Regions from separate parts of the Paenibacillus sp. S29 genome, predicted to be linked through region 2. Evidence: riboswitches for the same ligand, from Rfam matches in the RefSeq annotation. Region 2 holds a riboswitch; each other region holds the start of a gene.
The links. A riboswitch is a leader RNA that binds a small molecule or an ion and turns the genes downstream of it on or off. The one in region 2 is predicted to bind thiamine pyrophosphate.

Region 1 (6,371 bases), on a different contig from region 2:
CCCCTCCTCCACTTGAAGGGACACGGATTGAACCGCATGAAATTGGCCGCTTGAGGTGGTATAATGCTTGCTTACCTGATGCAGCGTAATCATGAAACTTGGCCTCCTGATGATCCATTTCTGCGGGAAAATTTAATAAGCCCGCCAGCCCGGGCGGGTCTGTACGAGCCGTCAATTCCCATTGCATTAATATACCACAGAGCAGAAAACGGGCAAAGCATTTTGACAACAATTAACGTACATCCCATACCCCTACATAAGGAAAGCGGATACCGAGTCCCCAAGCCAGCGTAAGCATCACCACAAAATAGAAAACAAATAAAATATCTACAGCCGAATAGCCAATCGCATAATAATACGTGCGCTTGGTTTCATTAGCAAAACCCTTGGCTTCCATAGCAATAGCAATGCGCTGCGCACGCCGGATACTTTGAGCGAGCAGCGGAATCGCATATCTGCGGAGTGTGGCATACATATTCCATTTGGACACATGCTGATGTAAGCCTCGAATGCGGTGTGCTTGTCTCAATGCCTGGAAATCCTCCACCATCATGGGCATTAACCGCATGGCTGCCAAGAAGCTGTACGCATACTTCGGAGGGAGCCTCCATTGCTGCATCAGTGAATAAAAAAGGTCCACCGGACGAGTCGTTAAACCAAACAGCAACCCTACCGCAGCCATACTCAGCGCACGAAAGCCCAGATGCATGCCTCGGTAAAAGCTTTCCTGCGTCACATGGATCAAGCCCCATGACCACCAGGTCGTCACCCCTTTGCCGAACATCATCATGCCCGTTGAAGTTGAAATAAACACCAATATAAAGGGAGATCCGTACAGCAGCAGCCTCTTCCATGGATGGCCTGACCAGATAAGCAGCAACAGCATAGAACACGCAACATTAAACATGACATTCGGATCATGAATGACTATAACGACCACAAACAGTATGGAAAACATAACGAGCTTTAAGCCCGGATTCACGCGATGCAGCCATGTTTTATGATGGGGAAAGGACAGGTTCATACTGTAGTTCCCCTTTCTGAATCCGCCATATATTGGTACAATATCGACGGACAATTTCCGGGTCATGCGTGACCATCACAATGGCCGTGCCTGCTGCTCTCAGCTGCTCCAACATATCCAGCATGACAAAGGTATTACGCGCATCCTGACCAAAAGTCGGCTCATCCAGCAGCAGCACTTCCGGCTCACGAATCATGGCCGTAGCAATACTCAACCGTCTTTTTTGGCCTAACGAAAGCTGATACGGATGACGCTCGTCCAGCCGCTCCAATCCGAACTGTACGAGCATCCGATCCACCCGCTCCCGGCACTGCTCAGCACTAAACAAGCTCTTCGGTAACGAATACTCTAGTTCCTTTCGTACGGTATGCGCTACGAATTGCAGCTCGGGATTTTGAAATGCGAACCCGATACGCTCTGCCAGTTGTTCCGTACTGCCTGCCTCAATTCCGCGCACGCTATAGCGTCCCTGTGTGCGAAGTAAGCGCATCATGGAGAGCAGCAGCGAGCTTTTGCCAGCCCCGTTTTCACCGACCACGCCAATCCAGTCACCAGGCTTCACCTGCGCATGCTCCACATAAATCACTGAACTTAAACCGCGGAGACCACTAAAATGTTTCAGCTCCAGCAAATCAATCTCCGTACCATTCCCCGTACCATTCTGCTGTGTCACTGATTCACTCCAACGCGGCGAAGACGATTCATTCCATACTCCCGGGTACCACACGCCATACTCAGACAATGCCTGCCGATGCACATGAAATACTTCTTCTGCCCTTCCATCCGCAATGATCTCCCCTTGAGCAGAAAGCACCACAATCCGATCCACATCATGGACGATTTCATTAATTTTATGCTCTACGATCACCAGTGTCTGGTCTACCGAAATATTGCGAATGGTATCCCACACCTGTGTGGTGCCTTCCTCGTCCAACAAAGCCGTCGGCTCATCCAGAAAAAGCACTTCTGGCTCCATAGCCAGCACAGACGCAATCGCCAGACGCTGCTTCATTCCCTGTGACATGTTGCCAATGGGCATATGTATATCATCCGTCGATAGACCAACCTGTATCAGCAGCTCGCGAATACGGGATTGCATCTGTTCCCGGGGAACCTGATTATTTTCCAACACAAAAGCCAGTTCCTCGTCTGCATATGACATACAGAACTGCGTATCAGGATCTTGAAATACAATACCTGAGACACTTGGGATTACAGCAGCATCGCATTTCATGGGCACTTCTATCGTGCGTGGAATCAGACCGCTTAACACTTGGAGCAGTGTTGATTTACCGCATCCACTCGGTCCCAGTAGCAGCAGCTTTTCCCCCTTGTGGACAGACAAAGACATATTGTGAAAAAGCAGCTCTTGCTCACCAGGGAATTTCAACCGTAGACGAGTGATCGAAGCCACCACATCTTCGGTTGCCCGGCTCATCAATCCAGCCCCTTATAATCTTGTTCCGTTGCAGGTCTCAAACTTCGTGTAACTCCGGTTACCTCCAATGCCTTAGCCAGATAGAACGCGAATACCCCGGCAATCACAATACTGCCAATCATCCGAAATCCAATATACAAAACATAGTTCCAGGTCGATAGCTGATCAATATACCCGTAACTGAAGTCTAAAATCAGAGAAGTGACAGCCGCCCCAGCCGCAGCAAGCGAAGCAACCCATAGGTTTGCGTTCCGATACAGAAAAGCCGCAAAAAACAGCTCCGCTCCCAAGCCTTGCAGCAGGCCATAGTACAAGGTGGACATGCCCCATTCGCTTCCCAAAAAAGCGCTGACCGTTGCCGCTGCCACCTCTGCCAAAATGGCAACACCCGGCTTGCGAATGATGAGATAAGCAAACGTGCCTGCCATAAACCACATGCCATACATCAGTTGCTCGGCATGTAGACCAAATGGTTTCATCAAATCATAGGCAGGTCCCCATATTTTGTAGACCAACCCGAACACAACAGATATCACAATCGTGACCAAAATATCAGTCAGCTTCAACCCTTTGGACGCTCTTACAGCAGTATTCATTATTGCGTGCTCCCCTTTTTCCTTATAATTGGCCTCTTGGCCATAAAAAAAGCTTGTCTGGAGCTGAATCTCCAGGCAAGCTTTATGCGCAGTAAAAGGTGAAGCACCATACAAAACATCATTCGTCGATATGCCTTATATAACCAGTAGTCTAAGCTACTACACTGATACCAAGCCAAAGTCAGGGTCAAGGTAAAATGCTAGGACATACATTGAATCTATCGACAACCGCAAAACAAGCGGCATTCCTGTATAGTGTTCTTGGTTTCTCTACGCTGGCATTACCCAGATCAGATTTTACGGTCAGTGGCAAGGGCCACCCTCTCAGCCTGACTTTCTCAAGCTCCCGACAATGCTCTTTTAATTCACTATAATATATACCACATCTATGGCTTTGACAATCCTATAATCCGAAGAAACGTTTGGCTGTCTCCGTCGTCGCGATTTCGATCTCCATCATGCTTCGACCTGTACATTCGGCAACCGTAGCAGCAATATGAGCGAGATACACGGGCTCATTACGCCCTTCTTTGGGCTTCACGGGCAAATTACGCGGGGTCAAAAATGGAGCATCCGTTTCAATCATCAGACGGTCCAAGGGAATATCTCTGACCAGTTCACGCAGATGTTTGCCACGCCGTTCGTCGCAAATCCAGCCGGTGATCCCGATATACAGTCCCATTTCTACATACGTATGCAATTCCTGTTCAGTGCCAGTAAAACAATGCACTACCGCTTTATCCACAAGCCCTTGATACTCCCGAAGCATAGCGACAAGGTCCTCATGTGCATCTCGTTCATGCAGAAATAACGGCATATTCAGCTCACCCGCCAGTTGGATTTGCTCGCCAAACCATCGACGCTGCACATCACGTGGCGAAAAATCACGGTTATAGTCCAATCCGCATTCCCCTATGGATACAACCTGCGGCTGACCCGCCAACTGGCGGAGCTGCTGAATCGTGTCTGCGTTGCAGTCTTTGGCATCATGGGGATGCACGCCAGCTGTCGCATACAGCTTGCCCGGATAACGTGCTGCATACTGAGAAGCCTCCCGACTGCTGCGGACACTGGTCCCGGTAATAATCAGCGGTGAAATCCCTACAGCCGCGGCTCTCTCCACCACCTGTTCCCGATCTGCATGAAACGAACGGTGCATCAAGTTCACACCAATATCAATTAACGGTGTACCCCTTTCCATCTCAATCCCTCCTTCGCAAACTACAATCTCGGATCAATCGGCTCCGATTCCAGCGATAGCGCGGCAAGGACGCATTCATGAATACGATCTACCGTATCCTTGCGGACAAAACGTTCCACGCCTTCCATACCAAGCGCTCCTTCCATCAGGGCATGACGCTCCTTTTTGTTCGTTCGACGCTGCTTCAGACGCTTTAAATTCTCAGAGGCAAGATAATCCATACCGTAAATGATGTGCAAATACTTGCGGCCTCTCACCTTGATTGCAGGCTGAATCATCTTGTCCCGATTTTTCATCAAAAAGCGTTCCGGTTTGATCACAATCCCCTCATGACCATCCTCTGTCATCTCGTTCCACCAGCGAATGACCTCTTCCTCGCTTGCTTCGTCCGTGATCACGCGATACTCTGTCTCCATAAACAGGGAAGACAGCCCAGCCAGCTCCCGGTTTTGCTCCATATGCCAAATATGAGAATGGTCGAAAAAAGTCTTTCCGCTGTGTGCCAGCGTATGGAACGGTGCGATACGAATTTTATCCAGACCGTCCACATCCCAGCAATATTTTTGAAAAGCCTCTTGAAACGTTACAGCATTCGCGTACTTCTGTTCCATTTCCTCCAACCAGTCTCCAACCTCTCGGCCTGCAACCTCTGCCTGCTTCAGCTTGTCTACCAGCTTACTGCGATCCAGCAGAGCTGCTTCCCCCACATGGGCATACTGTGCAGCAATCAGTTCCCGAGCCTTGAGATTCCACGGTACAATTTCCGCATCCAGCAACACAAAATCCGTCTGGTTCCGTTCAAAATATCCAGCAGTCCGTAGATCCACATTTAGCTTTTCCAGCACTTGCTTCCCAAGGCTTTGTTCAAAGAAAGCTCTCCCGCTCCGACTGTAGATCGTGCCCAATGTCGGGTAGCCTACATATTGAACAGCAGCCTGTTCGTTTTTGAATAATAGCAAAATAGCCCGGCTACCCATATGTTTTTTCTCGGCCACCATCGTTTGTACTCCTTGCCCACGATAATAAGCCAGCGCCTCACGTGGATGCTCCAGATATCCTGCCTCTGCAGACACCGTTGGAGCAGGACTCATCGTCGGTGGAATATATACCAGTTCCTCCATGGGTACAGTTACATGTGACACGGTATCTATAGCGGATTTGATCCATTCTCCTTGTACGCGCACTTCGCCATACGATTCCGTCAGCACACTGTAACCAGCGATGAGCTTGCGTAAATTCGGCGGGGAAAACCGTTTTCTCTGCCACCGGACAAGTGGGCTATCGGGATCATTCGCATAGTTCTCATGTGCCGGAACGCTGACAAATTCCTTTTCCGGATAACGATAAGCGGTCAGCATACCGCCAAATACCACACCCTGATCAATATTCACCGTCTGATTCACAAGGGTAGGCTGCGGTCTCGGATCATGTCCCCATACTACTATTTCTCCCGATTCATGGTCTACGAACCAATCCTTGCGGATCGGTTTTCCGTTCGCATCCTGTCCTTCCGTATCTCCATAGCGGCAATAATCAGCAATACGTGCCGACTGTTTTCCAATAAAATGATCCTTAATCCCGGCATGAGCCACGACCACGTGTCGCAATCCATTTCTGCCAAAAATAAGATGAGAGGGTGCATGTAGCAGAAAATCCCTCAACTCACTTCTAAGCTGTTCCGCCGCTACCTTGCCCGCTTTTTGTTCATACTGGGTCAGTTCCTCTGCAAATCGTTCATCCCCATGACTGAGAGTCACCTTTCTTCCATCGAGATAACGGCCGATTTTCCAGCCATGATTGCTGTCAATCATATACGCTAGTCCGGCATCCACGTGCTTTTTCCAGAACTGCACCGCTTGTAACGATTCTGGGCCACGGCTCATTACGTCCCCGACAGATACCAGTCTTCTGCCATCTGGATGATGGTATAGTCCTTCCGTATCTTCCGTATATCCTAGCTGCTCTATCACTTCCAGCATCTCACGGTAGCACCCATGGATATCACCAATGATGTCAATACCTGAGCCTATCTCATGAAATAGTGGCTGTGCACGGCGGACAAAATTCATTTCTTCTATATCCTTAAGGATATAGCAAGCGTTAAAGCCTTCC
Region 2 (6,371 bases):
CACCCTCATGGGTGGTTTTTGTTTTTTTAGGCAGATCCATACCAAAAAACCTTAAAATTCACTGTTTTCAATATTCCGATATGGTTGTAGAATGTGCTACAATAAAGCTTTGAAAGAAACGAAATGCATATGAAATAAGAACAGTCGGCAGCGCCGATGACAATAAGGAGCCAAAAACAGCTTATGAGTTTATTGACTGTAGAAAATGTATCCCACAACTTTGGGGACCGCGCATTATTTAAAAATGTTTCCTTTCGATTGCTTGCGGGGGAACGTGTAGGTTTGGTAGGAGCTAACGGTGTTGGTAAATCGACACTCATGAACATTCTCACTGGAAAATTGCTTAAGGATGAGGGTAAAGTGGAATGGACTCCACGTGTACGTTACGGTTATCTGGATCAGCACACCAAGCTGACACCGGGCAAAACGGTACGTGATGTATTAAAAGACGCTTTTCTTCCTTTGTTGGAATTGGAAAAGGAAATGATGCAGATTACTGACAAAATGGGGGATGCTTCTCCTGAAGAGTTGGAAGTGTTGCTGGAACAGATGGGTGAAATTCAGGAGCAACTGGATATGGGGGATTTTTACCTCATTGATGTGAAGGTTGAAGAAATGGCGAATGGACTAGGTCTGTCGGCCATAGGACTGGATCGGGATGTATCTGCACTTAGCGGCGGGCAACGAACAAAAGTGCTTCTTGCCAAGTTGCTGTTGGAAAAGCCGAATGTCCTGCTGTTGGATGAGCCTACCAACTATTTGGATGTAGAGCATATTGAATGGCTTACGCGCTATTTGAAGGATTATCCCTATGCTTTTATTCTTATTTCACATGATACTGAATTTATGAATCAGGTCGTTAATGTTATTTACCATCTTGAGTTTGCCAAGATGACCCGTTATTCAGCTAACTATGAAAAGTTTCTTGAAATGGCGGATCTGAACAAAGCTCAGCATATTGATGCTTATGAGAAGCAACAGGACTTTATTAAGAAACAGGAAGATTTTATTCAGCGTAATAAAGCGCGTGCTTCTACCTCAGGCCGAGCAAAGAGCCGTGAAAAGCAGCTTGATCGGATCGAACGTATTGATAAGCCTGAAGAAGCCGCAAAACCAACCTTTCAATTCAAAGAGGCACGTGCAAGCGGAAAGACGGTATTTGAGGGTATTGATTTTGAGATTGGTTATACACATGCCCTTTTGCCTAAGATGTCCATGACGATTGAACGTGGCGAAAAAATTGCAATTGTCGGCTACAACGGTGTCGGTAAATCGACATTGCTCAAAACCATATTGGGAAAAATTCCGCCAATCAGTGGAAAAACCTATCAAGGTGATTTTTTGCAGCCCGCTTATTTTGAGCAGGAAGTAAAGGCAGAGAAAATTACACCGATTGACGATGTGTGGAATGAATTTCCGCATTTGAACCAGCATGAAGTACGAGCGCATTTGGCGCGCTGCGGTTTGAAAAATGAGCATATCACACGTCCGCTATCTGCGCTTAGTGGTGGAGAACAGGCTAAAGTCCGTCTCTGCAAACTGTTAATGCGTGAAAGCAACTGGGTATTGTTCGATGAGCCTACCAACCACTTGGATGTTAAAGCAAAGGATGAGCTGAAACGTGCCTTGAAGGAATACAAAGGGACCGTATTGCTTGTATCTCACGAACCGGACTTTTACGAGGATTGGGTAACCAAAACGTGGAATGTGGAAGAGTGGTCAAGTAAAGTTAACTAAAATCAGTTAAATCCAGTTCTGCATATTTCACACGAAGTGGGGTTTGCAGAATTAGGAAAATATGCTAAGCTATCTTTAGCTTATACAATAAAATAGTCACACTAGGGGAGCCGCCCATGCGGCTGAGACGGAATAAATGGATTTCGGACCCTTTGCACCTGATCTGGGTTATGCCAGCGTAGGGAAGTGAGCGCCGTACAAACAAGGCAACACCATCTTTATTTTGTTTGTGCGTGGGACGATACACGTATACGGATATCATGGTCCGTTCGATTATTGGACGTTCGTTAAACCACTTCCTTGGGGAAGTGGTTTTTTTTGCGTTTCGTTCATTTTAAGTTGTTCGAGCTTCCGTAGACGGATTCACATACAATCCCCTTTCATTACTGCTGGTAGACGTGGCTGCTAAGCTTAGATCCTTTAATCCAATGTGAGGTGAAGACAAAATCGAATTACACGCAATTTCGATGGAAAAGGGCACTTTTGCACAAGCCGCCCGAGTGGCTGCTATGATTTGTCCGTATGTTCATTATGTACACGCACGTTTAAAACAGAATGGTGCCTCTGCCTTGCTTTCTTTGACTCGCAGCATGGTGGAGCAGGAAGTTCCTTTGCAACAAATTGTAGTAAATGATCGTGTGGATGTAGCTTTACTTACTTTGGTTGGAGCCGTCCAGCTACCAGCTAATGGATTACCTGTTGTGGATGTGAAAAGCCTACTTTCAAAGAGTATACGCTGTGGAGTGTCTGTGCATTCCTTGGAGGAGGCGCAGACTGCCGAGCAGGCAGGAGCAGACTATGTACTTTATGGTCACGTATATGAGACCCATTGTAAGCCTGGTATTGTACCGCGGGGTTTAGCTCAGCTTGAACATATTTGCAGGCTGTTGAACATTCCGGTGATCGCGCTGGGCGGCATACAACCGCACCATATCCCGGAGCTTTATATGGCCGGAGCAAGCGGAATTGCGGTGATGTCTGGTATATGGGAGGCTGAGTCGCCCGTTGCAGCTGCGATGGAATATAGGCGAATGGCAGATCTTGTAGTTCACAGCCTGTAGCGAGAAAACGAGAGTAGAGGCAAGCTGAAAGCAGAATGGTTTATGGAGAGGAGACACGGAACAAATGCTAAAGATACACACAGAGGCAAGAGCGATAGGACATGCTGAATGCTTGGTCATAGGTGGAGGTGTCATCGGCAGTTCCATTGCTTATCATGTGGCCAAGGAGGGAAGAAGTACGATCATGCTGGAACGATTGATCCCAGGTGAGGGAGCCTCAGGAGCAGCAGTTGGAATGCTGGCAGCGGAAAGTGAAGAGTTCACCGACTCTGAGCTGGCACGATTTGCTCGCAGAAGTCGAGATGCATTCCCTGAGCTTGTCTGTGATCTGGAGCGTTTGTCGGGTATTTCGGTGGAATTCCGTACAGAAGGATTTGTGACCCCTTTCCGTACGGAAACCGAAGGCCAAAAACGCTGGAAAGCTGCTAAAACGCGAGAGAATGATTGTCCTATCTGGTGGGATGCGAGGGAATTGGCCCGACGAATTCCAGGTTTGGATGAACAAGCGATCGGAGCAATATATCGTTCAAAGGAGACACAAGTGGCTCCTGTCCAGCTTTGTCGTGCTTATGCAGGTGCTGCTGCGGTGCTGGGAGCAACGGTATGGTCTGGTACACGGGCAGAGCAACTGGTCATACAAGATGGTCGAGTTTGCGGTGTCCGAACAGATAGCGGCTTTTTTTCCTGCGATCAGGTCATTATTGCTGGAGGCTTGGATAGCATGAAATTACTGGCGCAGGTTGGGTTTGAATATCCACTTTATCCGGTCAAGGGCGAAGCGGTAGCGGTCTCCTTGAAGGATCACCCATTAGAATACACCATTTATGCTGATGATATTTACCTCGTGCCTAAACAGAATAACGAGCTTTGGATTGGGGCAACGAGCCTTCCGCATCAATATGACGAAGAAGTGACCGTAGGAGGCTTGGAGGGGTTGCTGGCACATGCCTCTGCTTGGCTGCCGCGCGTCCGTGAAGCTTCTTTTATACGCGCTTGGGCGGGCTTACGTCCGCAGGCTGCATCAGGCCATCCTTTTATAGGTACTGTTCCTGGGGTCGAGGGCGTATATGCTGCAGTCGGGCATTATCGCAACGGTGTCCTGCTGAGTGATGCTACCGGGCGTGCGATGGCAGCTATGCTTAATGGAGCTGGTGCAGCAGAACTTGGGATAAGTAGTTTTTCTTCTGAGCTCCTCAAGGAGAAAAGCTTATGAAGCTGACGATTAACGGCCAGAGCATGACCTTTTCTAATCGAATCACTCATGTGAATCAATTGCTACATGAGCTTGATGTAAAGGTGAAAACCGTAGTGGTGGAGCTGAACCGGCATATATTGAGCCGTGAAGATCATGATGAAGCGGTACTGAAGGATGGAGATTGCCTAGAGATTGTACATTTTGTGGGAGGCGGTTGATTATGTTAACCATTGGAAAAGCATCTTTTACCTCGAGGTTGCTGTTGGGAACAGGAAAATTCTCTGATCTGGATATCCAATCCCAAGCCGTAGAGGCTGCTGAGACGGAAATATTGACGTTTGCTGTACGGAGATTGAACTTGGAGGAACGGGATAAGCAGCATTTTCTCGATATGCTGGATTTGAGCCGGTATACACTTCTTCCCAACACAGCAGGGGCTACAACTGCAGAGGAGGCGATTCGTATTGCCAAATTGGCAAAAGCCTCCGGCCTGTGCGATATGATTAAGGTGGAAGTCATTGGGGATAGCAAGACACTGCTCCCTGACCCTTTTGAAACGTTGAAAGCTAGTGATAAGCTGTTGGAAGAAGGCTTTATCGTGCTGCCCTACATATCGGACGATGTGATTCTAGCAAAGAGGCTACAAGAGCTTGGAGTACACGCCGTTATGCCTGGAGCTTCACCGATTGGTACAGGACATGGTTTGCTCAATCCGTTTTCTTTAGGGCTAATTATTGAACAGGCGGAGGTTCCGGTTATTGTCGATGCGGGTATTCGCTCACCCGGTGACGCGGCAATGGCGATGCAGTTAGGGGCAGATGCTGTTTTGTTGAACACAGCCGTATCAGGAGCGAAGGACCCAGTAAAAATGGCCGAGGCCATGAAACTGGCTGTTCGTGCTGGAAGGTATGGTTTTGAGGCGGGGATGATTCCTGTAAAACGTTACGCTTCAGCAAGCAGTCCGACAGAAGGTATGGTTCAGGTATGAAGGTAACTGACAAATCCGGTGCAGGAGAAACACATCCAAGTGACCGTTATTCCAGACAGGAAAGATTCGCGCCCTTTGGACCGACAGGACAACGCCGGCTTGCTTCTTCCCACGTACTAATCATAGGTGCCGGAGCGTTAGGTACAGGTATTGCGGAAACGCTCGTTCGCGGGGGCGTAGGTACAGTGAGCCTCGTAGACCGGGATTATGTGGAATGGAGCAATTTGCAGCGCCAGCAGCTTTTTCAGGAAAGTGATGCTGCGCAAAGATATCCCAAAGCAGTAGCTGCTCAGCGAAGATTAAAGGATATTAATTCGGAAACGGTTATACATGGACATGTACTGGATGTTGGGGTGGAAGAGCTGGAAGAGTTGATCCAGGGGGTAGATCTCATGATGGATGCAACCGATAATTTCGATACCCGACTTCTTATGAACGACATGGCACTCAAGCATCGGATACCTTGGATTTATGGGGGATGTGTGGGCAGCTATGGTGTAACCTATACCATCTTACCGGGTCAAACGCCTTGTCTTCACTGTCTGCTGGGAACTGTACCGTTTGGTGGAGAAACCTGTGATACCGCCGGGATTATTCCGCAGGCCGTACAGATGGTCACGGCTAACCAAACTACGGAAGCTTTCAAACTTCTTGGTGGATATCCAGAAGATTTGAGAGGAAAGCTGCTTTCGTTTGATTTGTGGAAAAATGAGTATGTAGCAATAGTGGTAGATAGCGTTAAAAAGGAGAACTGTCCTTCTTGCGGCAGCCAACCGACGTATCCCTATTTGTCGGCCTCTCATCGGCAGAAGACAGATGTTTTGTGCGGTAGGGATACCGTTCAAATTAGACCAGCAAACCCAACACATCTGAATCTTGCAGAAACAGCAGATAGATTTGCTTCTTTGGGAGAAGGAAAAGTAGAGCGGAATCCGTTTTTGGTTTCCTTTAGTACAAGCGAGCATCGCTTGGTTGTTTTTGCAGATGGCAGAGCGTTGATTCATGGGACAAAGGACGTGGCAAAAGCAAGAAGTCTGTATCATCGCTATTTGGGTTAAACTATAAAAGCAGAAAGCCATTCTTTGGAGAATGATTTTCTGCTTTTTTGTTACAATAATATTAATATGCTTTAATGGCTTATAACAAACTTGTTCGTATCCAATATGTAATGCTATGTCCAAACCAGGTGGGTGAAAAGATGAGCCCGTTAATTTTACTTGTGGATGTAAATGAAGCGTCTCCCGTATTTGTTCATCCATTGGAGCAGGCAGGTTATCAGGTGGTTCATGTTAGCAATACGACAGATGCAAGCTCTTATGTAGCCCATAATCCTGTGGATTTGTTACTACTCAATATAGAAGATGAACCGACGGATTCACATGGCTTGCTT
Region 3 (6,371 bases), on a different contig from region 2:
TTAAAGAGTGGGGTGGACGGCTCCTGAACAGCGGTCTGTAGCTGAGCGTTGCGCTGGGATGTCGAAATCATGTAAGAGCCTCCTTATATAAAATTGATCTTCGTTTCATAGAATATAGGTATAATTCCACTTGAAAATAGTAGTGTAGATCCGTATAGATACCTATTATCGTATGATGGGGATTATCCAAAGTCAACGCCTGAACCGGAAAAGTAAAAATGATGCAAAGAATTGTCGATGTTTGTTCTCGTTCTGTAATATGGTTGTCACAAAAACATCGGTTTACAGTAGCCGCGACTATTCTATATAATTTATGTAACCATGTTTCATAGTGTGAAACGAATATGGATACAAGAGGAGCGGTTCACGATGGAAGACCGTAAATTAACCGTTCGCGCTGTAGAGCGTGCACTTGATATACTGCTGTGTTTTACCGCAAATTCGGATCTTGGCCTGACGGAGATTGCCTCCAAAATTGGTCTACATAAAAGCACGGTTCATCGGCTGCTGACTACGTTGGAGGATCGGGGCTTTGTCGTTCGGAATGCCGAAACGGAAAAATATCGACTGGGCTTCCGCATTTGGGAGCTATCCACGCATTTGTCCCAAAGTGACGAGCCGGCGGTGCTGTTACAACCTGCAATGGAAGGACTACGTGACCGTCTGGGGGAGACGGTCAGCTTGTACTTACGGGACGGCAGCATGCGTATTCGCATACAAGCCGTGCAGAGCAATCAGGCGATCCGCAGGGTCGCGCCTGTAGGTGCGCGTATGCCGCTGGCTGTAGGGGCCTCCAGCAAGGTGCTGGCGGCCTTTATGCCGCCGCAGGAGCTGGAAGCCCTGCTAAGCGGGGATGAATGGCCGCCCTCAGTAGACCCGGAGGTCTATAAAGCCCAGCTGCAGGACATTCGCGAGAAGGGCTATGCGACCAGCTATGAAGAACGGGAGCCAGGGGCTGCTGCTGTGGCAGCGCCAATTGTGAACCGGAAGGGACAGGTCACTGCGGCTTTATCTGTATCCGGCCCGGTCAGCCGACTTGCACCCGAGACGCTACATGACTTTGCTCCGATTTTGATCGAAGCGGCGAAGGAAATGGGGCTTATGCTCCCGTAACAAGAATGAACACAGTTGAAGCAAGCAGAGTGATTTGATGGGGAACGTCTCCTTGGTAAAGGGAACCTAAAAGGGTTGCCAAAGCCATAAATTTGAAGTAGTCTGGTAAGGAAGGCGGATGTCTGTTATATCCGCCTCATGTGAATAGAAGTATCACAGTTACTGGGGGAGCCTGTAATGCCGGGCTGAGATGGAATCGTGCAAGATTCCGGACCCTTTGCACCTGATCTGGATCATACCAGCGTAGGGAAGTAATCGGCCATTGAAATGTATACGCGGCTGCTGTCTACAGTGGCGCATTGGAATGGATTATTCCATATGCGCATTGTCTGGATAGCTGCCTCGTTAGATTAGCCGGTTCCCTGGGGAACCGGCTTTTTTGCATAGATCAGCGCCACCCTGGGAATGGTTCCGGATCGGTGTGTCATTTCATCGAAACGGGAGGAATGGACAATGAAGCCGACAGAAGCAGTAGGAACAAAAGAAGTTGAGGTAGAGAAGACAAACGGGGAGCAAGCCAGTGGGGTAACGCCCTTTCCAGGAAGCCGTAAGGTATATATTCAAGGCTCGCGGCCGGACATTGCCGTGCCAGAGCGCGAAATTGCTCTTCATCCTACACATACGCCGCAGGGGACGGAGCATCATGAGCCATTGCGTGTATATGATACAAGCGGTCCCATGACCGACGAAGCCTATCAGGTCGATATCCGTCAGGGCCTGCCTCCATTACGGCGAGCTTGGGCACTGGAACGGGGCGATGTGGAGGCTTACGAGGGACGCGCCGTCCAGCCGGAGGATAATGGACTGAAACCTGGCTCCAAACGGGAGACAGTAGAATTTCCCGGCGTGACCAATCGTCCGCTTCGTGCTTCGCAAGGGCGTACAGTAACGCAAATGCATTATGCGCGGCAAGGGATCATTACGCCCGAAATGGAATTTGCGGCGATCCGCGAAGGGGTGGAGCCTGAGTTTGTACGGCAGGAATTGGCGGCTGGACGAGCCATTTTGCCTTCGAATATCAATCACCCGGAAAGTGAGCCGATGGTCATTGGGCGTCATTTTCATGTGAAGATCAATGCGAACATTGGTAATTCTGCGGTTACCTCCTCCATCGAGGAGGAAGTGGAGAAAATGACTTGGGCTGTGCGTTGGGGCTCGGATACGGTTATGGACCTGTCCACAGGCCGTAATATCCATACAACACGTGAATGGATCATTCGGAATTCTCCTGTACCGATTGGGACTGTGCCGCTGTATCAGGCACTTGAAAAGGTGAACGGTGAAGCAGAAGCGCTGACGTGGGAGTTGTATCGCGATACGCTGATTGAGCAGGCGGAGCAGGGAGTGGACTATTTTACAATTCATGCGGGTGTATTGCTGCGGTATATTCCGATGACGGCGAATAGAATGACGGGAATTGTGTCCCGGGGCGGGTCAATCATGGCAGCCTGGTGCCTTGCGCACCATCAGGAGAATTTTTTGTATACACATTTTGAAGAAATTTGCGAAATTATGAAAGCCTATGATGTGGCCTTTTCTCTCGGGGATGGTCTACGTCCAGGTAGTATCTATGATGCGAATGATGAAGCGCAGTTTGCAGAGCTGGAAACGTTGGGCGAGCTAACGCAAATCGCCTGGAAGCACGATGTTCAGGTCATGATTGAAGGGCCGGGACATGTCCCTATGCATAAAATCAAAGAGAATGTGGATTTACAAATGGAGATTTGTAAGGAAGCTCCTTTCTATACCTTGGGACCGCTCACGACGGATATTGCCCCCGGATATGATCATATTACCTCAGCCATCGGGGCGGCGATGATCGGTTGGTTCGGGACGTCCATGCTGTGTTATGTTACGCCCAAGGAGCATTTGGGTCTGCCCAATAAGGATGATGTCCGTGAGGGTGTCATTACCTACAAAATTGCGGCACATGCTGCCGATCTGGCGAAGGGGCATCCACGGGCGCAGCAGCGGGATGATGCTTTGTCCAAGGCACGCTTTGAGTTCCGCTGGCGGGATCAGTTCAATCTGTCGCTTGATCCCGAGCGTGCCTTATCCTACCATGATGAAACGCTACCGGCAGAGGGCGCCAAGGAAGCACATTTTTGCTCAATGTGCGGCCCTAAATTTTGTAGTATGCGTATCACTCAGGACATTCGCGCCTATGCAGCGGATAAGGGGCTGAACACTCAAGAAGCAGTAGCTGCCGGAATGCGCGAGAAGGCATAGCAGTATCGGGATGGAGGTCAGTAAAACGAACGTGGGAGTTTAGGGACAAATGAATTAAAAAAGCCGTGGTTCTCTACAGTCGATGTAGGAAACTACGGCTTTTTAGCTTATGTAAAGCGGATCATGCAACCGGATAAACGGCGCCTTATTTTTTACCCATTTTTTCATTTAAAATATCCTGAAAGCTGAGCTTCTTTTCCGAGCTATCTTCTTTCTTCTGCATACTCACCGCGTTGGCACGTTGGTATTGGTGGTGAAAGGGCATCAGGGTGTGGACGGTTAAGTTCATTGTATTCATGTAGGTCATTCCTCCAATTCCATATTGTCAAATTCAGATTGAGTTGCTTAGGACGTCTGTATAGGACTATTTGTATGTACTTGATGTCGTAATGCTATGTAGGTTGCTTGGTAATGTTTCAATCATTATACCCACATTTTTTCAAAGTAAAACGCTTTTGACATAAAACAGGAAGATGGTCATATGTGTCCAAAATGTCGATTAGGAGGATGGTCGTTTTAGAGGAAAATGTGCCTAGGTCTAAAACAAGGGCTAGAGGCCCGTTTTCTTAGTTTAGTAGTCGGGATTGTGTTATTTTGTCGAATAACCTTGTAAAAGGAGAATTTTGCGGAATCCAAGTCAGGATTGAGGCAGTCTGGTGGCGAATTAAAGTGTCAAAGTTGTATTGACTTTATGTTTGGTAGTAGATACCATGAACTGGTTGTCAGCGTATTTTGACAACAAGAGTCAGCCAATCCATCTGGCGATTCATCCTTTGAAATGTTAGAGAGAGGATTAGAGCATATATGAAAAAAAGTATTGCAGACATTGCATTTATTATTCTGGGTGCGTTTTTTTTCGCGCTAGCTGTTAATCTGTTTGTGATCCCGAATGAATTTGGCGAGGGGGGCGTTACAGGCGTCACGATCATCCTGTACTACCTGTTTCAGTGGTCTCCCTCGATCGTCAATCTGGTGATTAATGGCTTGCTGCTGATTATCGGATATAAATTTTTGGACAAGAGAACGACCCTGTACACTATAATTGCGGTCGCTTTTAACTCGCTGTTTTTACATTTAACGGTCAACTGGCGGATTGATTCGCATGAACCGACGATTAATGCTGTATTTGCCGGAGTTTTGGTGGGGGTCGGCATTGGCTTAATCGTACGGGTAGGTGGCACTACGGCCGGAACGGTCATTTTAGCCCGGATTGCCAACAAGTATCTGGATTGGAATATCAGCTATGGCTTGCTGTTTTTTGATTTGATTGTCGCATTCTCTTCCTATTTTATTATTGGTCCGGAAAAATTGATGCTAACTATCGTTATTTTGTACGTTGGTACAAAGGTGATGGACTTCATGATCGAAGGACTGAACCCGAAAAAAGCAGTCATGATCATTTCGGAGCACCAAGATAAAATTGCCGAGATGGTCATTACGAAAATGGATCGTGGAGTTACCGTCTTGTCAGGCCACGGCTATTACACTAAAAATCCAAAAGAAGTGCTGTATATCGTCATTAGTAAACAGGAGGTATCAGCGCTTAAAAAGATAGTGAAAGCCATCGACACAGCAGCGTTTATTACCATTCATGACGTGCGAGACGTGTTCGGAGAGGGTTTTCTGGATATTTCGAAGTAACTCGTATGCGCGAAGGTAAGGTTATAAGAGAACATAGTTGGAAGTCGGTCCTGAGGGATCGGCTTTTTGTTTTTGTGATGTTTCTTCCATTTTTGGTATTGGAAAATATGCATAATAAAGAGGAGTCACTCAATTCCTGTTATATGGAGGGTTTGGCGGGATGGAGAATAAGGGTAATTATGATGTAAAAGAAGAATTCAAGAAGCCGTGGACGCATGTGTCTATTTTTTTTATCATGTTGCATGTTATGAATTTTGCTTTATTTTCCTCCTCACTTCATTCCACTAAGGATCGTATAGCATTGTTATATTTTCCATTAGTTACTATGATTATTACATTAGCAATCGTAGTATTGAATCCAAGGTATTCTAAGCATAGAGAATCCTTTTCTGAGCATATGTTAGCTTCCTATCGTAAGATTTGTGCAAGTGTATTTATTGTACTTGATTTGATTTTCCTTGCACTCATGTTCAAATATTCGGGCGAATTTCTGTTCAGCACGCTGAAATTAGCTTTATTTTTATCGGCTATTTTGCATTTAGCAGTGGGAATGTCTTTTGCTACAATAACACCTAACCGTTTAATTGGTTTGAAGTTCCCATGGCTGCTTTCGAATGAAAGCGCTTGGAAGAAAACGCATCGTATCTCTGCTTATATTTGGATAGCCTTTGGCTTAATCGGGATCGCTATAGGATTAGGACAAGAAGTTAATGTGTATATGGTGCTCGTTTCTTGTTTGCCGACGATGATTAGTTTTATTACTTCTCTCTTTCTAAGCCATAGGTATAAAAATATAGACTGCTGATATCTGTATAATGCAGATCGATTTAGCATATTAGGGGGATTTCTATGAGAAGTAAATTAAATTTTTCTAATGTATTGTCTTTTCTTATTTCTGTTTTGCCTTTCATTATCTACCTTTTCATGTATCCGAGAATGCCTAGGAATGTAGCAATCCACTACAATTTCAATGATGTGGCTGACCGTTTTGTTGACAAATCCTCCCCTGAGGTATGGTTGTTGTGTGGAATTAGCCTCATATCTTTTATAATTATGCTAACGCTTCAACCCTATCTCAGTCGTCAGTTCAAGAGCGAAGAAGGCTCTGTAATCATGGAAAGCCTGCCTGGTCTCTTCACACTCCTTATAACCCTAGTGTTCTCAGTTCTCGGCATATGTTTCCTTTTAAAAGCTTAAAGCATATAAAAAATCCCCTCTCAATTCGCAGTTTCCACTGCATTTGGAGGGGATTTCGTTATTTATACGCTCTTTACTCTTGAATCATCTGACGCAATACGGTTTGCAGAATACCACCGTTGTGGTAGTAATCGATATCGACGGTGCTGTCTAGACGGGCAATTACCGGGAATTCGAACTTTGTGCCATCC

Region 1: another riboswitch for thiamine pyrophosphate. It lies ahead of ACL9RM_RS19370 (ECF transporter S component); the one in region 2 lies ahead of ACL9RM_RS14870 (thiamine phosphate synthase).
Region 3: another riboswitch for thiamine pyrophosphate. It lies ahead of thiC (phosphomethylpyrimidine synthase ThiC); the one in region 2 lies ahead of ACL9RM_RS14870 (thiamine phosphate synthase).

The regions. Positions count from the first base shown of each region.
Region 1 covers NZ_JBMOUI010000012.1:75,946-82,316, forward strand. The annotation lists gene ACL9RM_RS19355 (methionine ABC transporter ATP-binding protein) at 1-93, opposite strand, end outside; gene ACL9RM_RS19360 (energy-coupling factor transporter transmembrane component T family protein) at 233-1,024, opposite strand; gene ACL9RM_RS19365 (ABC transporter ATP-binding protein) at 999-2,462, opposite strand; gene ACL9RM_RS19370 (ECF transporter S component) at 2,462-3,058, opposite strand; TPP riboswitch at 3,308-3,417, opposite strand; gene ACL9RM_RS19375 (TatD family hydrolase) at 3,462-4,259, opposite strand; gene ACL9RM_RS19380 (polynucleotide kinase-phosphatase) at 4,280-6,371, opposite strand, start outside.
Region 2 covers NZ_JBMOUI010000008.1:591-6,961, forward strand. The annotation lists gene ACL9RM_RS14865 (ABC-F family ATP-binding cassette domain-containing protein) at 184-1,737, shown strand; TPP riboswitch at 1,831-1,939, shown strand; gene ACL9RM_RS14870 (thiamine phosphate synthase) at 2,205-2,798, shown strand; gene thiO (glycine oxidase ThiO) at 2,863-4,011, shown strand; gene thiS (sulfur carrier protein ThiS) at 4,008-4,211, shown strand; gene ACL9RM_RS14885 (thiazole synthase) at 4,214-4,981, shown strand; gene ACL9RM_RS14890 (ThiF family adenylyltransferase) at 4,978-6,039, shown strand; gene ACL9RM_RS14895 (response regulator transcription factor) at 6,180-6,371, shown strand, end outside.
Region 3 covers NZ_JBMOUI010000004.1:394,972-401,342, forward strand. The annotation lists gene ACL9RM_RS09555 (alpha/beta hydrolase) at 1-71, opposite strand, end outside; gene ACL9RM_RS09560 (IclR family transcriptional regulator) at 370-1,113, shown strand; TPP riboswitch at 1,268-1,380, shown strand; gene thiC (phosphomethylpyrimidine synthase ThiC) at 1,567-3,342, shown strand; gene ACL9RM_RS09570 (hypothetical protein) at 3,488-3,640, opposite strand; gene ACL9RM_RS09575 (YitT family protein) at 4,147-4,983, shown strand; gene ACL9RM_RS09580 (SdpI family protein) at 5,144-5,788, shown strand; gene ACL9RM_RS09585 (DUF1648 domain-containing protein) at 5,833-6,180, shown strand; gene acnA (aconitate hydratase AcnA) at 6,254-6,371, opposite strand, start outside.